DNA from 4 places in the Paenibacillus sp. J31P190 genome. Region 3 is predicted to be linked to each of the others. Evidence: riboswitches for the same ligand, from Rfam matches in the RefSeq annotation. Region 3 holds a riboswitch; each other region holds the start of a gene.

Region 1 (3,207 bases), on a different contig from region 3:
AGTGCCGTACTCATCTCCAAACGAGGCGGCAATTCACCCGAAGTGCCGATCCAATTCCATTTCTCTGACGGCACAGTGTTGGATAAAACATGGGATGGAAAAGAAAGCAGTATTGAATTCAAATTAACCCACAAGACTCCTGTAGACTGGGTTCGAATTGATCCTAATTACTCGCTCGTGCTGGAAAATAAACACATTAACAATTTTATGCAAACGCAAGTCGATACGAAGTGGAAAATCCGTTGGAATCTCGGTCTCATTCAATTCCTGCAAGCCATTTTCGGCTGGGTCGCCTGGTAAGCGGCTAGGCTTATCCTATGCTTACGAAGTAAGTTTTCCTACGGAAAACTCAGGTTATGCTTACGATGCCAGTTTTGCTAAAGCAAAACTCAGGTAATGCTTACGAAGTAAGTTTTCCTACGGAAAACTCTTAGGAGGGACAACTGTGGCAACTTATATCAAGTCTGGCTTCAGGGCGGCTTTACGGCAACCTTTCGCCACGATCGTCTTGTTCCTGTATCAGATGGGCTGGGGCATCCTGCTGTATAAGCTTGTACAGGGTGTTCTCGTCCCTCTCATGCACCGCTATCCAGGTGGCGAGCAGCCGAAGCAAGCGCTGCAGCTATTTCTAGCTGAAGGACAGTTCCAACTGGTCAAAACCGATCTTAGCCATTCCTACCTTTGGTGGCTGGCTGCTCTACTTGTTATTCGCATGGTGCTCACCCCAATGTTGAATAGCGGCGTCTACTATTCGCTGACCCATTCCCAGCAAAATGCCGGCTATCGCTTTTTCCGAGGCATCAAGGAGCTCATGCTCCCATTCCTAATTGCATATGTCGTTCGAATCTCACTCTCCTTGCTGCCGCTCATATGGCTGTTTCCAAAAGCGCAGAGGCAATTCGCACATACCGCTTCGTATGAGCAAGCAGCTCTTCAATTGCTGCCTTGGTTGCTGGGCATGCTCGTCTACGGCTTTCTCATACATCTTCTTTTTATGTACGTGCAATTCGCGATTGCTGCCAAACTTGGCATTTTGTCCACCGTCATCACATTCGTTCGCAGTTTGCTTCCTATTATCGGGCTTGCGCTTATCCTCCTGCTCGCCTCGGGACTATTGGCAGGGGTCACTGTCACAGCAACTTACCTATGGGCAGGTCTGGTAGCGCTAATCATTTATCAGCTCTTTCCGCTTTTCCACATTTTCTTTCAAATGTGGGCCATAACTTCCCAATATCAGCTTCTATCTGCCAAAATGGACGGTTAAAAACAATAAAATAAGCTGAAATTAGCTCATCTTGTTTCATCCCCTTGCAAAAGGGGCTTTTTTTTGCGTTTTCCGAAATATTTTACATATTTTTAAGGCAAATCGCATAGAAAAGGAGGAATTTCGATGTTTATGACGAATTACAAGGACTAGCATCAAAAAACCAAATATTTCATGCCGAATTCCTCATTTCTTGGGGAAACGGGGGAACCACACCGGGTGAATTGATCTTGCAAGACAGGGATCATAGGGAACCTTCAACCGAACCCTCCAGCTAACCTCGTAGGCACCGGAAGGAGACAAGCAGTTGAGAAAGATTGTTGCTCTTGTTTTTAGTCTTGTTTTGTTTTTGAGTGTAGGTTTAGGAAGTGTGTCTGCGTCACAATCCACTTTGGATGAAACGGTTGACGGATTGCTCGGAATTCCGTACAGAGATGCGGGAACGACAACAAGAGGCTTTGATTGCTCTGGTTTCACCGCATACGTTTTCGACAAATTCGGCATTGACCTTCCGCATAGCTCAGCATCTCAGAATAAAGAAGGCTACTGGATTGACAAAAAAGATCTTCGCAAAGGTGATCTTGTGTTCTTTGACACAAGCGGCGGCAAAGGTATTTCTCACGTAGGTATCTACCTTGGAGATGGTGAATTCATTCACTCTGCATCCAATGAAGGTATCGTGAAAAACAAACTTAGCCAATCTTATTACGCGAAGCGGTATGTATCGGCCCGACGTGTTTTGTGGGATGATATCTACAACCAATTAACTGCTGAATCCAAGTAATTTCTTGCACGATTCATGAATAAAGCCCGGACAAGCTCCGCTCGAAAGAGCAGCTTTCAGGGCTTTTATTCATTTACTAACCTTGTAACTTGACATCGTATGTTAGCCGTTCTATAATAGCGGCATATTGTTTTCTAGGGTTCCGTGGCGTTCATCGCCAGACTGGTCCGAGGGGAAACACTCAGCGAATACGCTGTGGTCACGGAGGGGAAAAAGCCCGGGAGTCATATCGCTTTAGCGATATAACTTCCAGGCTTTTTCCTTTTTTTGCGACTAAATAGGAACGTATAACAAATTCAAGAGGAGTGATTCATCATGGCATGGTTATATCTCGTTATTGCAGGTGTATTTGAGGTAGTATGGGCGATCTCATTGAAATTTTCTAATGGTTTTACACGCTTAGTTCCTTCCAGCGTCACGATCGCAGGGATGATTGTAAGTTTCTATTTTCTAGCGGCAGCAACGAAAACTCTCCCCATCGGCACAGCATACGCGGCTTGGACTGGAATTGGCGCTGTTGGTGCAATTATTATCGGCACCCTTTTTCTCGATGAGCCCATTAGTTTACTAAGGATCTTATTCATGATTCTGATCTTAGTTGGCGTTCTCGGCCTTAAATTTACTTCCGGGCATTAGGGACTCCGAAAACTGCGTCATATTCCAATGGCGTTTTTTCCCTGTGCTTTCATAACAGAAGCAGTGAATGTTACCCCCATTTCGGTTGTTCCCCCTTTGAACAAATAAGGTTCCATCATTCTCACTCTTTGAGATGACAATTCACAGGATATTATACCGTGCTTTTTTGAATAAATCGGACCCTATCAATGCAGATTAATCCATACAAGGATGGAGGGGCGGTATGATGTAAGGTTCAGATTTGAACTAACGTAACTGCTGAGTCAGATCAACAGGATAAGAATGTTTAGGAGGGAAATTCAACATGAATACATCGGATGATATCAATCGAAAACAGAATCGTAATAGCGGGCTTCTCGGAGAGGAGATAGAAGTTGACTCCGATGTTAACGAGGATCGTAACCGAGAGCAGCAATTGGACGATTCGTTTCAGTACTGGTATCGTAACGTCGGTTACTGGGTGCAGCAAAAGGAAGATATAACTCAGGTGCCGAAGGCAAACGTCTTTGATGCTGCCGCTGAT
Region 2 (3,207 bases), on a different contig from region 3:
TCATGCGGAATCCTATCATTCTGAACTTGGAAACGATCTAGGCAAAGAAAATCCTCATCTGGATTACATCGCAATCATGAATATGGGCGGTAAAAAGATAAGCTTTCGAACGATTCACGATCACATCGACGTCTCGGAAATAGCGGGTCTTTATGGAGGAGGGGGCCATGCGAAAGCTTCCGGTTGCTCTATGACAGAAGAAGCCTATCAATGGTATGTAGCGAAGCCATTTCCGATGGAGCCCATTCGCTCTGATGCGAACAAAAATACATTTAACACGAAAAATTCTGTTTATGGATCACTTTATGAGAATAGAATCGAACAACAAGTTTTTATTTTCCCTTCTGGAGGCAGGTGGGAAGTCGATGTGGATGGGGTCGAATCCAACCAATATTTTTCTACTTTTGAAGAGGCAGAGCGTTATGTTAAAAGGGATTATGCTGCTTGGCTAGTTCGGGACGAAACGTATGTTGCATTCTTAATGGAGCATATAGCGGCAAGAAAAACAAAAACCCTCGAGGGTAGTTTAGTTAAACAAGGAGCAACACCGGATCCAGATAACTAGGATAGAATGCAAGCCACCTTCTCATACTAACTATGAGACAATGGAGGTGAACGCTATGCCCAAAAATGACGCCGATCCCAAGTATGACCGCGAAGATAACAAAGCAGATAAGAAAAACAATCAGCAAAATAACGCTAATTTCATGGAAGAAGCTCAAACGCTATCGAGCAATGAGGCACCTGATTACGTCCCAAGTTTAAATGGTATCCCCAAGAATCAAGTTTAAGTAACTGCAGGCTGTTCTTCTCATCACTATAGGATGGGAGAGCAGCCTTTCTGATTTTATCTGGTTGTTCCACGCTAAATAAAAAAAGCTGATTTCTTGAGAAGTAAATCTCAGAAATCAAGCTTTTTCTTATTTAGCCATTTTAATTGGATAGTTTGTAAACTTTAATGGTTTGGATACCAAACTTCTGCAAGGATTTCTTGGATCCTGGGATAAAGATATCAACACGTTTGCCTTTGATTGCACCGCCTGTGTCTGTTGCATAAGCATACATGCCGCCTGCAGGTAGGCCATTGAAATTATAACCTTCTATATAGAGCTTACTTCCAAGAGGAATCACCGACGGATCAACTGCAACGGTTCCAATACCTAATGGATTCCCCAAATAATCAAAAGCTCCGTAGCCGCCATTCTCAGATGGATCTGCTGAATAGGCAGTAGATTGAAACAATTCATAATCCGGCGCATGCTTATTGCCATCTTTACTTAGAATAGCTAATTTGCTGCTAGCGTCCCACTGAACGGGAATATCGGATGCTTTGCTTAGAAAACGAAGAGGCACGTATACGCGTCCATTTTGGAATTCTGCATGTGTGTCCATCTCGACACGGTTGCTATCGATCTCAGCTTCCTTTTGTCCAGAAACTAAGGTAATCGAATGCTTGTCGTTATTTAGCGTGACCTTGATCTCATCGCCTTCTCTTTGCCACTTCACGTCATAACCAAGCTTCTCCGTTACGAAACGAATCGGTACTTGGGTAGAATGATTGTCATCTAGAAATGGTTGAGCATCCGGAAATTGAACCAAGTCATCATTGACTTGCACTTTCACATCCATCTCAGCGGCATGCGCCGTAAATGGGGAAAGAAAGCCTCCTGCCAACACTGTTAAAGACACAGCAAGGCTAGTTAACCCTTTAGTAATTGTATGCAATTGGTAATCCTCCTTCAATGAGCCTTCGAGGTTAGTTGACGGGTTCGGGAAGAAGGTTCTCCCTAGTCTGCTCCTTTGAAGAGCAAATATTCACCCCATGTAAATCGTCCCCCGTACCGGCACTTTGTCTGTGCACCGGACTCGGCTTCAAATAGTTTAGCATTCGAGGTTCGGCGGGACAATGACCAAAATATGGATGGAGGTCTTAGAGCGTACTGGACTTAGGTCTAGGTACAAAAACAGTCGCGAGTCCGTTTTGACGTATAGCTGTTTCAGGTACGATAGAAGCATGAAGAACACGTGAAGGGCGGTAAGCAGAATGAGTATGGATCGATCAAAAGGGTTGGCACTAGTTTTAATCACGGCAGGTTTACTTATTTGTCTGCATCATTTGGGTGGTCATGTTCATTTAATGGGCTTTTTATTCCCGGCAGCTATGCTTGGATTAGGCTATGTAGGGATTAAGAATGGGAAGAAAATTGGATGGTTTTTCGCCGGCTTGGGCGGCTTGATACTGACTATTAAACTATCGGGCTTCATCGCGATTGCGTTCGCAGCATGTTTAGTGGTGTATGGTATTCATTTATTGAAGAAACGGAATGAATTTTAAATCAACAGAAATGGAGGTGTGACAACATGAGTATATTGGATCGCATTGGAAAGATGGCAGAAGCAGCATGGCATGAAACGGCCGGTAAGCTTGATCACTATGATCGGGGGAGCAGCATGATCGAGAAGCTGGAACAGCGCTATCAGGAGGCGCTGCAGCGAACTATTGAGCTGCGAAGCCACAGTGTGAACGCAGAGGAGATGGCTCAGCTGCGCGGCGAGCAGGCCGAGCTGGCAATGCGTGCCGGCGATGAAGAGCTCGCGCGGCTCGCGCTGCAAGAGAAGCAGCGCGAGGAAGCCGCTTGCAAGCACTACCGCGCGCAGTACGCGAGCAGCCAGGACGTGTGCCTGGCGCTCGCGGATGAACTGCGCGGGCTGCGTGCAGGGCACGCAGCCGAGGGGGTGCAGCCGCCGAGCAGCGGGCTGCACGAGAAAGAGGCTCGCGATACTTGGCGCGAGCTGGAAGTGACCGGCCGCGAGCTCGGCCGGGAAGCGCTCCAGGGGCTGCGCATTGCTAGCCGCCTGTCGCAAGAGACGCTGAAGGAAGCCGGCGGCAACCTCCAGCAGGAACTGCGCACGCTGCGCGGCAAGTTCCAGCAGGAGTGGCAGCAGCATCGCTCCAGCGATGATACTGATCCGCGCGGCAAGAAATAGCCGCGTGTTATCCCTCCAGCGCCTGATAAGTAGGCGCTGAGGAGCCCTTGACCTCCATGATTCATACGGAAGCCTTGCTGCGCAAGGATTTGCATCTTGGAGGTCGTCCATTCTTATGGTATGCTAGGAATCTATATGAACTAATTAAAAGTCAGCCAGAGGAGGTGCAGCGATGGGAGAAGAAACTAAAAGCAACCGTAACCGCAATACAGCACTAGT
Region 3 (3,207 bases):
TGGGATCCACAGCTTTACCGGGTTTCACTTCGCTTTTAGTGCACACGATTCATTCGTACAATACGGTAATACAGTTGGCTGCTCACCTCTGGCTCCACTTCCAAATAACCTTCCACATGCACATAATCACCCAATATAAAGGTAGATGCATCGGCAGACCCGGAGTGTGTCAGAAAGAGGAGAGCGGCTTTTTCATTTCCAACCACGAACCCCGTTTGCTCATTCACTTGAAACTTATCTAGAACAGTCCCATGGTGAGACCTTGCGATATGATGAAAGCGCCAAGACTGATCCTCTTTTGTTAGAAAATAAAGCACGCGATTTCTCTGATTATTACTGAATTCCCTCGTCACACCAATCATGCAAACCTTTTCGCCTATACGAAGATACTCATCGACAACAAAGGATTTCAATCGCAAGCGATGCACATTTTTCTGCTGAATATAAGCTTCCATCTCTTCAATTGTCCTTTGATCCTTCGGATCCTGTTTCGTTGCGTAAAATACTTCTCTTATAAACGTATCCGTCTGTAGGCTTCTTGCCCCTTTGAAATGATTATACGTAAGAAAAAATCGATCAATGACTCCCCGAATCTCTTCTGGTATGGCAGGACCTTGTTCCACGATATACATGCTATTTGCTTTATTCGAATGTCTTTTTTTATAAAACCAACTTTTCCAGACACTTAATTGCATGCCGTTCGTGTCACCTGCTTTCTTCCAAACATTTCTTCATTATAGGCTAAAAACCATAAAATTTCGATAAAAATCGCAATATTTCGCATAAAAAAAGAACATTTGCCTTCTATGCTTTCATTCGAAAGATTCATAGAAAACAAATGCCCAATGATTTAATCCTTTTTCACCACATGGTTTACTTACAGAACTCTTTTGGCTCCCACATATCTGGATCCCCAGTATGAACTGGCGAGACTATCTATCGTTACACCTCTAGACGTTGTCGCTGAAATGAATTGATCATTCCCCAGATAAATTCCAACATGATTTACACTGCCTGCTGCAAAAAACACAAGATCTCCAACCTTCAAGTCTGTAACCCTGGTTCCAGCTTGATCGTACATTTGAACCGAAGTTCTGGGTAGATCAATGCCTTTAGCTTCGTACAAATAGCGCACAAATCCGGAACAATCAAACCCTCTGGGTGTTGTGCCTCCCCAAACGTAAGGTGTGCCCATGAACGTATTTGCTGTTTGCACGATTTGATCAGACATGGAAGGTATAGCTACCGCTGCTACCTTTGGAGCTGGTGCAGGTGGCGGTGCAATCCAGGCTGGCTTGTGCGACTTGCCATCGACATTCACAATCGCGATACGATTCGCTTCATTCCACTCAATCGGAGAACCGAATGTTTCAGTAATGAAACGCAAGGGTACATACGTATTACCTTGATAAAGCGTCGGACTGCTTTCCAGACTAATCTTCTTACTGTTAACGATCGCTTGCTTCTCGTCGGTTGTAAGTTGAATCGTCTGCTGCTTGCTCTTCAACGTAACCACTATTTCGCTTTCTTGTTTCGCCCAGCCTACTTGATAACCCAATTTCTCAGACAGTACTCGCAAAGGAACTTGCAGCGTTCCTGCGTTGTCAATAAATGGCTGTACTTCTGGGAACTGAACCAACTCATCATTGACCTGGACTTTTACAGTGGATGAAGATGAACCTGATGCTGCTTGAACCGAGGGAGCGGAAAAAATGGATACTGCCGCACCAACAAGTGCGCATGAGCAAATAAAGCTTTTTGTGAAAAATTTCAAAAACCTTGCCTCCTTGAAGCCTCCGAGGTTAGTTGACGGGTTCGGGAAGAGGTTTCCCTAGCGCGCTCAGTTTAGTAAAACAGCCGAGCATTCATTCACCCCAAATTAAAGAAGTCCCCCGTACCAGAGCTTTTGCTGCTCCGAGATTCGGCATTTTTTGTCTATGTTAGACTAGCATAGTTGAACTATTACTTTCAACTTTTGCATAGTGGTAATAGTTTCCAATGGATTATAAATGCAAGACAAAATCTGAAATAAATGAGGCGATCAATAGAACGGCCATGACTCCCCCTGCAAGATGTGCACGCCATATTAAGTTATCTTTTGACAGTTTAGCGGTATTACGAAGTGTGCGAAAGTAAAGAATAGCCCCAACAACCATGAGAATAATCTCAAGAGCCGCACTCACCCACGGCCACTGCCACAGACTAAATCCTACTAATGGAAGTCCTCCAACATTCCCCGGTAAGAATGGCATATCTGCACGATGAACGAGAAGATCAAGTACCCAGTGACTGAAGGTAAGCGCTCCTATAGCTGTGCCTCCTCTTTTCCCCCATAATTTCCAAGCCAATAGACCTGATAAGATAGCAATGAGCAGCGCCCCAACTAATGAGTGTGTGTAATCAGCGTGAATAATCCATTCCCCATAACCCGTACCGATGCTTGTATCGATCGTTTCAACACCAGAAAGAAATAAGGGTACGAATACAACATCAAGCAGCTGAGTACTAAGCATGAGCGCCCAGATCGGCACCTCCGGTGTTCTTGCTTTCACTGCTGCAGCAAGCCCAAAATGTCCAGCAAACATTTACATTCCCTCCCTTTTCGAGCGCTTGAGAACACGGCTTTCCAGCCATCCACCTAAAACTGTAAATAAGAGCATAAGTACAATAAATGACATGTCGATCCCCATTCCCTTCTAAATACTAACTTAATTAGTATATTAACTAATATAATTAGTTTGTGCAAGTGTTTTTTCAGCACAAAGAAGAAGCCTGAACGTCATCGTTCAAGCTTCGATTTCATGCATATGCGATTATGGCTTGAGGCATGACTAATTCGATATCGATCCACGTCCGATTCAATGCGATAATATTGAAATTATCACTTTGAGAAGTTATTACACTTTTGATTTCGTTTGTAATCACAGAAAGTATGCTGCTCCGATAATAGCCTCTCGTGCTCCAGCAAGCCCGACAAATTGAATAATTCCTCTTTTCGCTCCCATTAGAAATTAGAACCAGATCAGATCGCCATTGAATCTCCAAAGTAATAAAGTGACTGGCTCCATACGAAGATCAGTTGTCCCAGCATTGGGTTAGCCTCGGGGACGTTCGAACCCCTGCGGGTTCTCATCCTTTCCCGCACAACCAACTAAAGTTGTACTACGTACAACTTTAGTCAATCAAATCAAGCTTTTTCTCTGCGCG
Region 4 (3,207 bases), on a different contig from region 3:
ATAATCCGATTGGCATTCACACCATAACGACCTGAAATCAGCCATAGATTCTCTCCTCTTTGCACCACATGAATTTGCACTTTTATACCTCGCTCTCGCCTTAAACTTCTATCTGTACTTTATTCCGCTAATGTCTCTAGTGATTTGGGCGAATACCCAATTTAATGGAATCAAATCCACTCTATTTCGGTACAAAGGTATTCCGTCGCAAAGGTGACCAGCGTATCTATAATCTTTATCAACAGAATACTGTCCGATGTCATTAAATGATGACTGATATAGAAAGGCCTTCCTACGATTTAGTAGAAAGGCCCTTTTCTATATCAGTCGTTTATTGTGTTTTCTATAATCAGCGAACAAAAAACGGATTCTTTGATAATTGAATGATATATGTTGTTTTAGAGCCTGAATTAAGGATTTTCTGATATAACTCAGAGGGTGTTGATGCATGATTTGCTTTTCCTCTTACTCTAACAAACTTGTAATGTTTAGCCGCGCGCCAGGCTTTAATAATGCCCTTTCCTGTATGCTGCGTATTAGCTTTGATATATACCGAGTTATACTTTTTCAAAAAAACAGAAAATGTAGAAAGGTTGAAAATCATTGTTGGTGGTAGGTATTTAGCAATTTCAGGATACCTCGAGTAAAAGCGATGAAGGTTCCACTTAGCCAGCCGGGCTAACTTAGATTGCATGCCATCAATCCTTTTCCAGCGTTTATTAGACAGCATATTATGCTGATCACAGGATGGATACGACTTCAGCGGAGTAAAACTGATATTGATCGTACTTCCTTAGTGTTATGTATACAATTTAGAACATCAATTTCTTGAGATAACCAGGAACAATACGGCTCACCTTTTGCTCTTTTCATAACAAAACAACCCCGTAATCTTTCAATTATTACAACACCAGACGTGTGAACCTGCCTTGGAAATCAGAACATCCGTTAATTTAAAAACAAAAAAACCAGCAAACACAAGGTTGCTGGTTTCTCTTGAAATATTCTGCAGACATACGCTGCTTTAGTTACTAATGAATTCCTGTACCCATTCGCCGTTATAGAACGCAACACCGATTTGGGTGAAGTTGGGGCTAAGAATGTTTTGACGATGACCTGTGCTGTTCATCCATGCTTTCATGACAGCTTCAGGCGTTTGTTGACCTTTCGCAATGTTTTCACCTGCGTAGGAATAGCGAATGCCATATGTGCTCATCATATCAAAAGGAGACCCGTAGGTCGGCGAGGTATGATCGAAATAGCCGTTGTTGTACATATCCTTCGCTTTGTCCAAAGCCATGGCTGTAAGTGAGCTGTTGCTAGTTAATGGACGAAGTCCTGCCTTAGCTCGTTCTTGGTTAACTAAGTTAACCACTTGGCTAGCAAATGCTGATTGGGATGGCGCAGTCGTAACTGTCGTTTTTGTACCTGCATTTGTACTCGTGCTTCCAGGGATGTTGAGGCTCATACCTGACCAAATCACGTTCGGATTGGCAACCTGAGGGTTTGCCTTAATAAGCGAAGATAGGCTTATACCATACTTCTGGGATATTAACCACATGGTATCATTACCTGATACTGTGTGAGTTGCTGGTGCGGCCATTGCCGCGCTCGATCCTGCGAGAATGCTCAATCCTATTGCGCCGGTAACTACGAGCTTTTTGTAACGTTTCAAAATAAACCTCTCCTTTTTGCGGCCTGCGAGGTTAGCTGTCGGATTCGGATCAAAGAGTAATCACCCGGCCGCAGATAGCGGCTTCACCCCAAATAATGGTTCCCCCGTGCTTGCTGGAAGCTTCGGCCTTCTGAGTTATTTGATCCACAGGATCTTACAAATTGTATCATGTGAAATCATGGAGAACATGACTCAAAATTTTCCAAGAGCATCCATTACGTTTGTTCGCATGTAAATAATCCCCTCATTCAATTAATATATCCAGTGGTATTCCTAAGCTTCGGTACAAGTAAATGATATAAGTTCCCGATAAGCAATCCTATAAATAAGTACATCAAACCTCCAAAAATGCTATAAATAACTGCACCCACGATCGCGCTAAGGATGCCAAAAATGACTTGATCCTTATTTTTTGCCGGTGAAGTAGGCGGATCTGTAAGCATAAAAAGAGCAAAGAAAAGGGATGCATTAATAAAAGGCGATCGAAGTGCGTCAGTGGCGTCTCCGACATCAATAATCCCCATAATCAATAATAAGATGAAATAAGTTCCTAGAAATGAAAAAACTTGATGAAATTTGTTTACTCGGTTCGTCACCATGTATCCGCCAATCAAAAGAAACACAACTGTCCATGTGGGAAGATCCCCGAATGCGCCCCACCAGCTTTGTCCTGTTCGAAAGAAAAGGATGGATAGCAGCAGTCCGAATGCCGCTGGATTGAAGATTGGTTTTTTCTTATAGACAAATAAATGTTTCGACAAAATAGCCATAATGGAAGTTGCAGCAACAATATACCATGAGGAAGTTGTGCTTAAGATTAAAGCTATGATTAACCCGGTTATTACCGCACCATCCGGCATCATTCGCTTCCTTTTGGCAATACGGGAACAAAGAGTATCCACGGCTGAAGAAGCAACGACGGCAATGATACTATTATAAATGCCTCTAATATCTAGTGACCATATGGAGGCTATTAATAGAAAGGCAACCAAGGAAACTATGACATATCCCTTTGGCGTTTTAATCCATTGGTTAACTGTCAATTTATGTACCCCCTACTCTATATATTAGTAAATCGGATGATATCAAGATTCCCTTGAGATCAACTTGTTCTATTAACGTTCTCCCGCGGTCCAACCCCAATAAGAAGAAGGCCGTCGAGAAGGCGTCCGCCATCATAGCGAAAGGGGCGATGACGCTGCAGCTGACCCATTCGTCCGGTGATTGTTTCGTTTTGGGGTCGATGATATGATGCATACCGGCTTTTAATTCGCTCTTGCGCTCGTAACTTCCAGAGGTACAGACCGCCTCATTCGATATTTCAACCGTTTGAATGATTTGTTCTTTGTACTCGGGATGCTGAATGCCAATTCTCCACTTGCTGCCGTATTCGTCTACTCCCCCAGCATAGAGGTCACCGCCAGCATTGACGACAAATCCTTCAAAACCTTTCAACTCGTTTGCGGCCAAGTCGATTGCGAATCCTTTAGCCACGGCACCTAAATCAATCACCATCGGCTTCCGCAAATACA

The links. A riboswitch is a leader RNA that binds a small molecule or an ion and turns the genes downstream of it on or off. The one in region 3 is predicted to bind cyclic di-AMP.
Region 1: another riboswitch for cyclic di-AMP. It lies ahead of AC58U0_RS34645 (C40 family peptidase); the one in region 3 lies ahead of AC58U0_RS20500 (C40 family peptidase).
Region 2: another riboswitch for cyclic di-AMP. It lies ahead of AC58U0_RS30000 (stalk domain-containing protein); the one in region 3 lies ahead of AC58U0_RS20500 (C40 family peptidase).
Region 4: another riboswitch for cyclic di-AMP. It lies ahead of AC58U0_RS29225 (CAP domain-containing protein); the one in region 3 lies ahead of AC58U0_RS20500 (C40 family peptidase).

The regions. Positions count from the first base shown of each region.
Region 1 is NZ_JCAUAS010000038.1:25,687-28,893, forward strand. Features, by position in the region: gene AC58U0_RS34635 (M1 family metallopeptidase) at 1-300, shown strand, start outside; gene AC58U0_RS34640 (hypothetical protein) at 446-1,264, shown strand; cyclic di-AMP (ydaO/yuaA leader) riboswitch at 1,430-1,568, shown strand; gene AC58U0_RS34645 (C40 family peptidase) at 1,572-2,048, shown strand; guanidine-I (ykkC/yxkD leader) riboswitch at 2,172-2,274, shown strand; gene AC58U0_RS34650 (DMT family transporter) at 2,364-2,684, shown strand; gene AC58U0_RS34655 (hypothetical protein) at 2,989-3,207, shown strand, end outside.
Region 2 is NZ_JCAUAS010000024.1:18,261-21,467, forward strand. Features, by position in the region: gene AC58U0_RS29990 (DHH family phosphoesterase) at 1-565, shown strand, start outside; gene AC58U0_RS29995 (hypothetical protein) at 621-791, shown strand; gene AC58U0_RS30000 (stalk domain-containing protein) at 934-1,725, opposite strand; cyclic di-AMP (ydaO/yuaA leader) riboswitch at 1,730-1,882, opposite strand; gene AC58U0_RS30005 (hypothetical protein) at 2,045-2,335, shown strand; gene AC58U0_RS30010 (PspA/IM30 family protein) at 2,362-2,988, shown strand; gene AC58U0_RS30015 (hypothetical protein) at 3,045-3,206, shown strand; gene liaF (cell wall-active antibiotics response protein LiaF) at 3,161-3,207, shown strand, end outside.
Region 3 is NZ_JCAUAS010000011.1:185,950-189,156, forward strand. Features, by position in the region: gene AC58U0_RS20490 (stalk domain-containing protein) at 1-39, shown strand, start outside; gene AC58U0_RS20495 (hypothetical protein) at 36-695, opposite strand; gene AC58U0_RS20500 (C40 family peptidase) at 878-1,774, opposite strand; cyclic di-AMP (ydaO/yuaA leader) riboswitch at 1,777-1,937, opposite strand; gene AC58U0_RS20505 (permease) at 2,004-2,585, opposite strand.
Region 4 is NZ_JCAUAS010000023.1:5,063-8,269, forward strand. Features, by position in the region: gene AC58U0_RS29215 (glycoside hydrolase family 18 protein) at 1-80, opposite strand, end outside; gene AC58U0_RS29220 (YheC/YheD family protein) at 350-694, opposite strand; gene AC58U0_RS29225 (CAP domain-containing protein) at 1,025-1,675, opposite strand; cyclic di-AMP (ydaO/yuaA leader) riboswitch at 1,681-1,813, opposite strand; gene AC58U0_RS29230 (RnfABCDGE type electron transport complex subunit D) at 1,924-2,718, opposite strand; gene AC58U0_RS29235 (FAD:protein FMN transferase) at 2,720-3,207, opposite strand, start outside.